Regions from separate parts of the Pseudoduganella sp. GW821-FHT05F09 genome, predicted to be linked through region 1. Evidence: predicted binding sites of a transcription regulator. Region 1 holds the regulator's gene; the other holds the start of a gene.

Region 1 (5,868 bases):
TACGGTCGAACGCGGCATTGTCGCGCAGCAGGCCGCCGATGACGGACTGTTCTGCTTCGATGGAATGCGGCGGAATGCGTAGCGAATCTACCTGTGGATCGGAGGGGGTGTTCATGGCGCGAATTATACCTGCTTCGGTGCAAGGGCAAAAAATAAAAAAGCCGGGCAAGCCCGGCTTTTTTACATGTACAACAGTCTCGCCGTAGATTTCTCTACAACAAAAACTTAGGCAGCTTCGCCAACAACGGCAACAGTCACGTCAACCACGACGTCGGTGTGCAGCGATACCGACACGGCGTGCTCGCCGGTGACTTTCAGCGGGCCGTTAGGCATGCGCACGGCAGCCTTTTCAACAGCGAAACCAGCTTTGGTCAGCGCTTCAGCGATGTCGAAGTTGGTCACGGAACCGAACAGACGGCCGTCAACACCAGCTTTTTGCGAAACGGTCACGGTCATGCCGTTCAGTTTCTCGCCTTGGGCTTGGGCAGCAGCCAGTTTGATGGCGGCAGCTTTTTCCAGTTCAGCGCGCTTGGCTTCGAATTCAGCAACAGCGGCGGTGGTGGCGCGGCGGGCCAGCTTTTGCGGGATCAGGAAGTTACGTGCGTAGCCGTCCTTGACCTTAACCACGTCGCCCAGGTTGCCGACGTTAACAACTTTTTCCAACAGAATGATTTGCATAGTTCTCTCCAGTTTCTAATCTGACGGCGCCAATTAAGCGTGGTGCAGATCGGTGTACGGCAGCAGGGCCAGATAACGAGCGCGCTTGATTGCGGTGTCAACTTGGCGCTGGTAGTGCGCCTTGGTGCCGGTCAGGCGTGCTGGCATGATCTTGCCGTTTTCCTGGACGAAATCTTTCAGCGTGTCTACGTCTTTGTAGTCCACTTGTTCTACGTTTGCGGCGGTGAAGCGGCAGAACTTCTTACGTTTGAACAGAGGATTCTGTTGCTTGCGCTTTTCTTTCAGCTTGAGCTTGTTTTTGTCGAACTTTTTACCGAATGCCATTTTAGGCTCCTGTATCTAATAAACTAAAATCAATGATGTGAAACACCAGGCTTCTGCTATTGCGGTTTTTCTTGGCCAGGAATCCTGTGAACTGATAAATACCGCCCAGGGGCGCGTCGTTGAACCGTTTTGCCAGATCGCCTGCCGCCAGGGCGGGGATCTCGAATTCGGTCAAGCGGGCGATGCCTGCCTCCATCTGCTGCGAGCTGTGCTGCAAGACTGCAGTCACGATCGGCATGCCGGCCGGGGTGTACCTGATGGTGTCCCGTTCGGTGATGAGGGCGTTTACCTGTAGCTGGTTCAGTTCAGTTCCTGGTCAGTGAAAAACTTGACCCTTAGGCCGCTGCAGCTGCTTGGGCTTCGGCGCGATGGCTCTTGGCCGCGTCTTCACGTTGTACCGATTTCATCATCGGCGAAGGAGCGGTTTCCGCTTTCTTCATTTTCACGGTCAGGTGACGCAGAACGGCATCATTGAATTTGAATGCGGTTTCCAGCTCGACCAGGGTCTCGTTGTCGCACTCGATGTTCATGCAGATGTAGTGTGCTTTAGCCAGTTTCTGGATCGAGTAAGCCATTTGACGGCGGCCCCAATCTTCCACGCGATGTACATTACCGCCGCGCGAGGTCACGCTGGCTTTGTAACGTTCGATCATCGCGGGCACTTGCTCGCTTTGGTCCGGATGGACGATAAATACGATTTCATAGTGACGCATGAAAACTCCCTTAAGGACTGTGAATATAGCCCACCCCGGCGTCAAGACGGGTGTGGGAAGAGGTAAGCCCGCGACTATAGCGCCTTTCCGCTGAAAAATCAAGCAGCCGCCGGCTTGCGCTGGCGCAAGGCCGGCAGCCCCTGCGACAGGCATGCTGGCGCCATGAGCCCAGCCAACGACGATTACGACACGCCTTGGAAAAGCGCCGTGATGGCCTATTTCCGCGAATTCATGGCGTTTTTCTTCCCCCGCGTCCATGACGCCATCGACTGGCGCCGGGAATACAGCTTCCTCGACCAGGAATTGGCCCAGGTGGTGCGCGACGCCAAGCTCGGCAGGCGCAGGATAGACAAACTGGTGCGCGTGACCGGCAAGGACGGCGGTGCCAGGCTGCTCTATCTCCATCTGGAGATCCAGCGCAGCCGGGAGAAAGACTTCGCCGAACGCATCTTTACCTATTACTACCGCCTCTACGACCGCTTCCGCTGCCCGATCGCGACGCTGGTGGTGCTGGCCGACCCTTATCCCGCATGGCGGCCGGACTGTTTCGAATGCGAGCTGTTCGGCTGCGAAGCCGGCATACGCTTTCCCACGGTCAAATTGCTGGACTTCTGGCCGCATTTGGACCGGCTATTAAGCAGCAACAACGCTTTCGCGCTGCTGACCGCCGCCCATCTGATGACGCTGCACACCCGCCACGAGCCCCGGAAACGCTTCGAATTCAAGGCAATGCTGACCTCGCTAATGTACGAGCGGCATTGGGACCCGCAGCGCATCCTCGATTTATTCAATGTACTAGACTGGATGATGAAAATCCCGGACGACCTGCAAGACCAGCTGGCCGTGCGGATTGAGGAACTAAACAGGAGTAAGGAAATGCCATTCGAGAACCTGATGATACGCATGGCCAAGGACCGTGCCCGAAAGGAGGGCCTGCAGGAAGGTAGAGAGGTGGGCCTGCAGGAAGGTAGGGAGGTGGGCTTGCAGGAAGGCAGAGAGGTGGGCTTGCAGGAAGGCAGAGAGGTGGGCTTACAGGTAGGCAGAGCGGAAGGCCGGGAGGAAGGCCGGGAGGAAGGCCGGGAGGAAGGCCGCCGGGCCGTGGTGCGCAAGCTGCTGCAACTGCGTTTCGGGCCACTTTCACCCAGTGCCGAACTACGCATCTCCCACGCGAAACCGGAAGAATTGAGCGCCTGGGAAGACAAAATCCTGCAGGCGCGCTCACTGGAGGAGCTTATCGGGCCCATTGCATGAAAATATTTCGCACATATCAACAAAATCCCTTGCATTAGCACGCGCACTGTACAAAAATACAGTCTGTCTATATCCACAGCTCTCAGAGCTAACGCACCATGATCAAGCTCACCGCACGTCAGGAACAAATTCTCAATCTGATCAAGGATGCCATCGACAATACCGGCTTCCCTCCCACCCGCGCCGAAATCGCCAACGAGCTGGGCTTCAAGTCGGCCAACGCCGCCGAGGAGCATCTGCAGGCGCTGGCGCGCAAGGGCGCCATCGAGATCGCCGCCGGCACCTCGCGCGGCATTCGCCTGCTGGGCGCGCACGCCGAATCGGCCGCCACCAAGCTGGCGCACGCGGCAGCCGCCGCCGCGTCCAATATGATGTCGCTGCCGCTGATCGGCCGCGTGGCCGCCGGTTCGCCCATCCTGGCCCAGGAAAACTTGGAAACCAGCTACAGCGTGGACCCTTCCCTGTTCTCCGCCAAGCCCGACTACCTGCTGAAAGTGCGCGGTGAATCGATGCGCGACATCGGCATCATGGACGGCGACCTGCTGGCCGTCAAAAAGGTGGACAGCGCCAAGAACGGCCAGATCGTGGTGGCCCGCATCGGCAACGAAGTCACGGTCAAGCGCTACAAGAAAACCGGCTCGACCATCGAACTGTTCCCGGAAAACCCGGATTTCAAGGTGATCACCGTCCATCCGGAAGCGGAAGAGTTTGCGCTGGAAGGCCTGGCCGTCGGCCTGCTGCGCAGCTGGCATTAATCGGCGGAAGGCAGCATGGCTAGCTTCAAACTTTACGGCAATTGCGAGTCCGGCCACAGCTACAAGGTCAAACTGGCCATGGAAGTGGCCGGTGTGCCGCACGAGTACGAGGAAATCGATCTGCGCCTGGAGCGCGCCGCGCGCCCGGAGCCCTTCCGCAGCCTGGCCAAATATGGCGAAGTGCCGCTACTGGTGCATGAAGACAGGGCGTATGTGCAGTCGAACGCCATCCTGCTGCATCTGGCGGAGCATTTGCAAGCCTACGGCGGCGAAACACAGCAGCGCCTGGAGCGCGTGCGCGAGTGGCTGTTCTGGGAAGCGAACCGCATCGGCTTTTCCATGGCACACCTGCGCTACGGCCAGAAGTTCGATCCCGAAGCTTACGCAGGCAGCGTGCTGCCCTGGTTCCGCAAGCGTTTCGACGCGGACATTGAACGCCTGGACGATGAACTGGCCGACGGCCGCGCCTTCCTGCTCGACGACAGCGTCAGCATGGCGGACTTTTCCATCTGCGGCTATTTGTACTGGCCCGAACAGGCCAATGTGAGCTACCCGCCACGTGTGCAGGCTTGGCTGGACCGCATCGCGGCCCTGCCGGGCTGGCGCCATCCCTACCGGATGGAAGGCGCGCAGCCCTGGTAATGCTGGAGGGGCAAGCCGCTTAGCAGGCTTCCAGCGCGCAGCTGAAATCTTCCAGCAAATCAGCCGTGTCCTCGATGCCGACGGACACGCGTATCAGCGACTCCGCAATCCCCATCGAGGCGCGGCGTTCCGCCCCCATCTCGTAGAAGATGGTGTGCGCCACCGGAATGATCAGCGTGCGCGTATCGCCCAGGTTGGAGGCCGGAATCGCCAGCTTCAGGCGGTTCAGGAAGTCGAAACAGTCGATACCGTCCTTCAGCTCAAAACTCAGCAGCGAACCGTGCGCGCGGAACAGCTCCGTGGCAATGGCGTACTGCGGGTGCGACTGCAAACCCGGGTAATACACCGCCGCCACGCGCTCGTCCGCCTCCAGCAGCTCGGCCAACGCCTTGGCATTGGCGCAGGTGCGCTCCATGCGCAGCGCCAGCGTCTCGGCGCCCACGGCGATGTGGTGCGCCGCTTCCGGCCCCAGCGAGGCGCCGAAATCGCGCAGGCCCTTGGCGCGGATCTGCGTGATGCCCCACTGCGCCGGCGCCGCCTTCTTGTAGTTTTCGAAAATATTCGGGAACTGCGTCCAGTCGTAGGCGCCGGTGTCGGTCAGGCTGCCGCCCAGCGCGTTGCCGTGGCCGCCGATCGACTTGGTCAGCGCATTGATCACCAGGCCCGCCCCCACTGCTTTCGGCTGGAACAGATACGGCGTGGTCATGGTGTTGTCCACGATGTAGAGAATGCCGCGCTCCTTGCACAGCTCGCCGATGCGCTTCAGATCCGCCACCTGGGTGCGCGGATTGGCGATGGTCTCGACGAAGACGATGCGGGTGTTGGGCTGGATCGCCGCCGCCACGTTGGCCACCTCGGTCGCGTCGACGAAATCGACCGCCACGCCCTGCCCCGCCACCGTCTGCCACAGCGAGTTGGTGTTACCGAACAGGAAGGACGACGACACCACATGGTCGCCTGCGCGCAGCAGCGCCTGGAACACGGCGCCGATGGCGCCCATGCCGGTGGCGAAGCACAAGGTGGCCACGCCCTGCTCCATCTTGTTCACTTTGTCTTCCAGCGCGGATACGGTGGGATTGCCCTGGCGGCCGTAGCGGAAGCCCGGTTCCTTGCCCTGGAATACCGAGGCCAGCTGGCGCGCGTCGCCGTAGCCGAAGGCCACCGAGGTATGCACCGGCTTGTGCAGCGAGCCGTGCTCGATGCCCTTCTGGCGGTCGTTGTGCAGGATGGTGGTAGTGAAACCGTAATTTTTCTTTTCTGTCATGATCTCAAGTCAAAAAAAAGCCCGGCGCGCTTGGCGGCCGGGCCGGGACATCACCCTTCGGTGGTGGCCGCGTTCAAGTTCAGCTGGGTCCGGCCCGCATCCTCCGCGGCCGCCGGTTTTTTCGGGTTGTGGCGGTTGTACTCCAGCTTGTCCAGGTAGTCGGGCGACACGTCGCCGGTCACGTAGATGCCGTCGAAGCACGACGCCTCGAACTTGGTCAGCTTGGGATTGACGTCGGTGA
Region 2 (5,868 bases), on a different contig from region 1:
CTGGGCGCCGAACTGCGCGCGCAAGCGATACAGGGCGCTTTGCGGCAGGCTGCGGAACTGCGCCCGGCCTGATAGCGCTACAGCACTGGGCAGTACGGCGCGCTTCGCTATAATTCAGCCATGTCAGCCAATACGATCGCGATCAACCAGCAGATGGACTTCACCGGTCACGCCAGCGTGTGGGTGTTCGGCTACGGCTCGCTGATCTACAAGGCGGACTTCCCCTACCTGCAGCGGCGCCCGGCCAATATCGAAGGCTGGTCGCGCCGCTTCTGGCAAGGTTCGCACGACCATCGCGGCACGCCCTCGGCGCCGGGCCGCGTGGTCACCATCATCCCCGACGCGGGCGCGGTCTGCCACGGCATGGCCTACCTGATTACGCCGGAAGTGTTCGGCCACCTGGACTACCGCGAGAAAAACGGCTACCTGCGGGTGGCCGTGGAGATGGCGTTCGACGACGTGGAAGGCGAAGCGGCCGCAGGCGTGGTCTACGTGGCGCGGGAAGACAACGAAGCCTTCCTGGGCGAAGCGAGCGAAGAAGAAATCGCCCGCCACATCGCGCGCTCCGCCGGCCCCAGCGGCCCCAACAGCGACTACCTGACCCATCTCGCGCTGGCCCTGCGCGAACTCGGCAAGCACGACGCCCATGTCTTCGCCATCGAGCAATACCTGATGGAACTGATCGCCTCGCGCGCGTAACGAGCCTGACTACGCAAGCAACGCACCCAGCAAAACGATTCCGACACCGATCAAGCCGAGCGTCCCACCAATGACACTGATCGACATGCGGGCATGGTCTACGTCCCGAAAATGGTATTTCACCCAACTGGTAAACATGGCATCTCCCTCACCGTGTGGTTAATGAGTAAATCAAAGTGTACCAGCGCGTACAAAGCCGCAGCGCATAACGCCAACGCGAGAGACACTATCAGGCACGAGTAATGATGCATCCAGGTCGTCGATGGTCGTCGGACGGTGGCGGTAGGGAAAATTGCGCCACCGGCAGCAACGATACTACTGCCGGCAAGTACCGTAACCAGCCCTCCAGTAACCATGCCACCGTAGGCTCGCAACACGTGCGTGCCGCAAAAACTCGTCACGGCCATTTCATATAGTGCCGAAGCGCAAAAACCGATGGCCACCCAGCACAGCTGGCCATCTTTAATTGGTACCACCAAATCCCGCAGTGGGGCGAGTTCGGGCGGCAATGGCAAAGGCCGCAGGAACAGCAGCGCGCAAATCGGTGCGACCAGCGGCAGTATGATGCTGATGAGTAGCCATCCCATACATCCTCCCTGTCTCCTCAGAACAAATCCATCTGTCCCGCCGCCGCAGCGGCCTTGGCTTTGGCGCCGACGGCAGGCACCACCAGAGGGCGCTTGAACTGGCTGGCGTCGAGCAGGCGGAAGCGGCTGCCGCGCTTTTCCATGCCGAAGCGGCGGATCGCCTTCTCGGCCCGCTGGCGTATCAGATCGGCCCAGACGCCCTCGCCTTTCATGCGCTTGCCGAAGTCGCTCTCGTAGTCCTTGCCGCCGCGCATGTCGCGCACGCGGTTCATCACGCGCTGGGCACGGTCGGGGAAATGCGCCTCCAGCCATTGCTGGAACAGCGGGTTGACCTCCCACGGCAGCCTGAGCACGATGTAGTTGGCGTGCATGGCCCCGGCCTTGAATGCCGCCTCCATCACCCGCTCCAGGTCCGGCTCGGTCACAAAGGGGATCACCGGCGCGATGCTGACGCCGACAGGAATGCCCGCGTCCGCCAGCATGCGGATGGTGCGCAGGCGCCGCGCCGGGGCCGCCGCGCGCGGCTCCAGCGTGCGCGCGATGGCCGGGTCCAGCGTGGTGATGGTGATGGCGGCCGAGGCCTGGCCCTTGGCCGCCATGGCCGCCAGCAGGTCAATATCCCGCTCGATCAGCGCGGACTTGGTGATCAGCCCCACCGGATGGTTACACTCGTGCAGCACCTCCAGCACCCGCCGCGTGATGCGCAGCCCGCGCTCGCAGGGCTGGTAGGCGTCCGTGTTGACGCCCAGCGCGATCGGCTCCGGCACGTAGGAAGGCCGCGCCAGCTCCTGCCGCAGCAGTTCGGGCGCGTTCACCTTGGCGAAGATCTTGCTCTCGAAGTCCATGCCGGGCGACAGGCCCAGGTAGCTGTGGGTGGGCCGCGCAAAGCAGTAAATGCAGCCGTGCTCGCAGCCCCGGTAGGGATTGAGCGACACGTCGAAGGGCACGTCCGGCGAACTGTTGCGGGTGAGAATGGATTTGGCGATCTCGTCCGTGACGTGCGTCTTCCACACGCGCGGCTCGCCGTCCTCCTCCTGCTCCCAGCCGTCGTCGAACTGCTCGCGGCCTTGCACCTCGTAGCGGCCCTGCAGATTGCTGACCGCGCCGCGCCCTTTCTGCGCCCGCAGCGGCGCCGGCGGCAGCATGGCTTGCCCTTCAAGCTGTTCGTCGTCCATGGTGGCCCCGGGTTGAGATGATAACTGTGTTTATATACAGTATTCTAGGCTGTATGGCGCGTCCGCGCAACGGTGATTATTGGAGAGAATTGGCCGTGAAGCGTCAGCGCATAATTAACAATTCACCGCCAACCAGACAGGGAACACCCCATGCTGAAAAACCTGAAGATCGCCACCCGCCTCGGCTTAGGCTTTGGCAGCGTCGTTGTGCTGCTATTGATTTTGTCCGTCATCAGTGTCCAGCGCCTGGGCACGGTCAACGAAAGCAGCCGCGTCATGTACGAGGAGCACTATGCCAAGGTCGTCCTGATCAACGAGGTATTGAAAGACAGCATGGACAACGCGCGCCAGATGCGCAATATGCTGCTCTCCAGCAGCGATGCCGAGGTGGACAAGTACCGCCGCCTGGTCGACACCAACCGCGGCGAGATGAACGAGGGCCTGGGCAAAGTGCAAAAACTGCTCAGCACGGAGGCCGGCAAGCAGATGTACAAAACCATCCTCGACAAGCGCGAGCTGGTGGCGGCCAAGTACGAGCCCTTTTACGCGCTGGTGAAGGCGGACCGCAAGGGCGCGATCGACTACCTGAAAAACGAGTTCGTGCCCACCAACGACCAGTTCTGGCTGGCGCTCGAGGCACTGGCCAAATCGCAGGGCGAGCTGATGGACAAGGCCGCCGACGACGCCGCCGCCACCTATGAATCCACGCGCACGCTGGTGATGGCGCTGTCGGCCGGGGCCATCGCGCTGGCGGTGGCGATTGCAGCCTGGATCACGCTCAGCATCGTGCGCCCGATCCGGCAGGCGGTGCAGGTGGCCGAGCGGCTGGAGGCCGGCGACCTGTCGATCGACATCAAGGACGAGTCGCGGGACGAAACCGGCCAGCTGCTGCGCGCCATGCGCAACCTGGTGGCCAAGCTGAACCAGGTGATCTCCGGCCAGAAACGCGCGGTGGAGGCGGCCAACCGGGGCAATTTCGAGGTCCGCATCGACCTGGCCGGCCTGCAGGGCTTCCAGCAGGAGCTGGGCTCGGGCTTGAACCAGCTGATGGAGACCACCGGGGCCAGCATCGCCGACGTGGTGCGCGTGATGGGCGCGCTGTCGGAGGGCGACCTGAGCAAGACCATCACCAAGCCTTACGAGGGCGAGTTCGACGAGCTGAAGCGCTTTGCCAACAACACGGTGAACAAGCTGAGCCAGGTGATCGAGGGCCAGCAGCGCGTGGTGGGCGCGGCCAACCAGGGCAACTTCGAGGCGCGCGTGGAACTGGCCGGGCTGCAGGGCTTCCAGAAGGAGCTGGGCGAAGGCCTGAACCGCCTGATGGCCACCACCGGGGCCAGCATTGCCGACGTGGTGCGCGTGATGGGCGCGCTGGCGGACGGCGACCTGAGCAAGACCATAGACAAGCAGTACGAGGGCAGTTTCGCCGAGCTGAAGGAATACGCGAACAACACCATGGCCAAGCTGCTGCAGGTGGTCACCGAGGTCAACTCGGGCGCACAGTCGCTGGCCAGCGCGTCCGAGCAGGTCAGCGCGACGGCGCAGGCGCTGTCGCAGGCGTCCAGCGAGCAGGCGGCCAGCGTGGAGGAAACCAGCGCCTCGATCGAAGAGATGACCTCCTCCATCGCGCAGAACACCGACAACGCCAAGGCCACCGACGGCATGGCGGCCAAGGCCTCGCAGGAGGCCACCGAGGGCGGCGCGGCGGTCGACGCCACCGTGGCGGCGATGAAGCAGATCGCGCGCAAGATCGGCATCATCGACGACATCGCCTACCAGACCAATCTGCTGGCGCTGAACGCGGCCATCGAGGCGGCGCGCGCGGGCGAGCACGGCAAGGGCTTCGCGGTGGTGGCGGCCGAGGTGCGCAAGCTGGCCGAGCGCAGCCAGGTGGCGGCGCAGGAGATCGGCGAGGTGGCCACCAGCAGCGTGGAGCTGGCCGAGCGGGCCGGCATCCTGCTGGAGCAGATGGTGCCGAACATCAAGAAGACTTCCGGGCTGGTGCAGGAGATTGCCGCCGCGTCCGAGGAGCAGTCGGCCGGGGTGGCGCAGATCAATTCCGCGGTGAACCAGCTCAGCCAGACCACCCAGCAGAACGCCAGCAGCTCGGAGGAGCTGGCCGCCACCGCCGAGGAAATGAGCGGCCAGGCCGAACAGCTGCAGCAGACCATGGGCTTCTTCAAGGTGAACGCGGCGCCGCTGCGGCGGCAGGCTCCGGCCGCCGTGGTGCGCAGGCCATCGGCCGTCAAGATGGTGCGCAGCAGGGAGGTCTACCCGTCCCTGGCCCAGCAGGGCGAGGACATGGACGAGGGCGAGTTCGTCCGCTTCTGAGCCGCCGCACCACCCTGCCCCTCCGCCCTGTAAATCCCTCGCCCGGCGGGGCGGGGATTTCGCCGCCAGCCCGCTAGCTGGTATCATGCGCATTGTCCCAGGCGCACGTGCGCCCGGCGCCCCGCGCCGCGCACGCTCTCCGATGTCACCAACACCGCCAGTCCATGGCCGCGCACCCTGCTGCGGCGGGCTGATTTTTGACCCGAATTGACCACAACATGACCAATACCAACACCAACCTGCCCTCGCTGGGAAGCCGCATCGCGCTCTCCTTCGGCACTTTCTTCCGCACCCTGTCGGACCCGCAGTTCGCCGCCCGCCTGCAGCGCATCAACCAGCGCGTGGCCGGCGCCACGGCCGCAGCACCAACGGCAGCCCCGACCGCCGCACCAACGGCAGCCCCCACCGCAGCCCCCACCGCGCCGCCGGCCCCGGTGATCCTGCGCGAAGCCACGCCGGACGCCGCCCTGCAGCTGCTTAGCCTGCTGCAGCGCGAAGCGCGCCTGATCGACTTCACCCAGGAAAACCTGAGCGCCTATGCCGACGCCGACATCGGCGCCGCCGCCCGCGTGGTGCACGAAGGCTGCGCCAAAGTGCTGCGCGAGCACTTCACCATCGAACCTGTGCGCGCGGAAGCCGAAGGCTCGCGCGTCACGCTGGAGGAAGGCTTTGACGCCGCCGCCGTGCGCCTGACCGGCAACGTGGTGGGCAAGGCGCCGTTCAAGGGCAGCTTGAGCCATCGCGGCTGGCGCGCCACCAGCGTGCGCCTGCCGAAACTGGCCGAAGCGCATGACGCCAAGGTACTGGCGCCGGCGGAGGTGGAACTGTGAGCGGCGATATGAACAACAGCGGCAACAGCCCGCGCTACGCCATCGGCATCGACCTGGGCACCACGCACAGCGCGCTGTCCTATGTGGACCTGCAGGCCAGCGACGGCGAGAAGACCGCGCAGTCGGTGCTGGGCGTGCCGCAGCTGACCGCGCCGGGCACGGTGGAAGAACTGCCGCTGCTGCCTTCCTTCCTGTACCTGCCGCATCCGGACGAAATGGCGCCGGGCCAGCTGGCGCTGCCGTGGC

The links. Region 1 encodes LexA, which represses DNA repair genes until DNA is damaged. Its sites were predicted from a motif close to ACTGTATNNNNATACAGT; they were not measured.
Region 2: the regulator LexA is predicted to act here: its motif matches at 2,485-2,502, upstream of AC07S4_RS14290 (PA0069 family radical SAM protein).

Annotation. Positions count from the first base shown of each region.
Region 1 covers NZ_JBWKSD010000011.1:109,758-115,625, reverse strand. The annotation lists gene AC07S4_RS27905 (replicative DNA helicase) at 1-115, opposite strand, end outside; gene rplI (50S ribosomal protein L9) at 226-678, opposite strand; gene rpsR (30S ribosomal protein S18) at 712-1,002, opposite strand; gene priB (primosomal replication protein N) at 1,004-1,306, opposite strand; gene rpsF (30S ribosomal protein S6) at 1,338-1,715, opposite strand; gene AC07S4_RS27880 (RpnC/YadD family protein) at 1,878-2,966, shown strand; gene lexA (transcriptional repressor LexA) at 3,065-3,721, shown strand; gene AC07S4_RS27870 (glutathione S-transferase family protein) at 3,737-4,363, shown strand; gene AC07S4_RS27865 (cystathionine gamma-synthase family protein) at 4,383-5,627, opposite strand; gene purF (amidophosphoribosyltransferase) at 5,678-5,868, opposite strand, start outside.
Region 2 covers NZ_JBWKSD010000004.1:176,055-181,922, reverse strand. The annotation lists gene AC07S4_RS14305 (FMN-dependent NADH-azoreductase) at 1-72, shown strand, start outside; gene AC07S4_RS14300 (gamma-glutamylcyclotransferase) at 121-699, shown strand; gene AC07S4_RS14295 (hypothetical protein) at 819-1,286, opposite strand; gene AC07S4_RS14290 (PA0069 family radical SAM protein) at 1,304-2,461, opposite strand; partial or broken gene AC07S4_RS14285 (MCP four helix bundle domain-containing protein) at 2,612-3,376, shown strand; gene AC07S4_RS14280 (methyl-accepting chemotaxis protein) at 3,359-4,792, shown strand; gene AC07S4_RS14275 (DUF2760 domain-containing protein) at 5,011-5,622, shown strand; gene AC07S4_RS14270 (Hsp70 family protein) at 5,631-5,868, shown strand, end outside.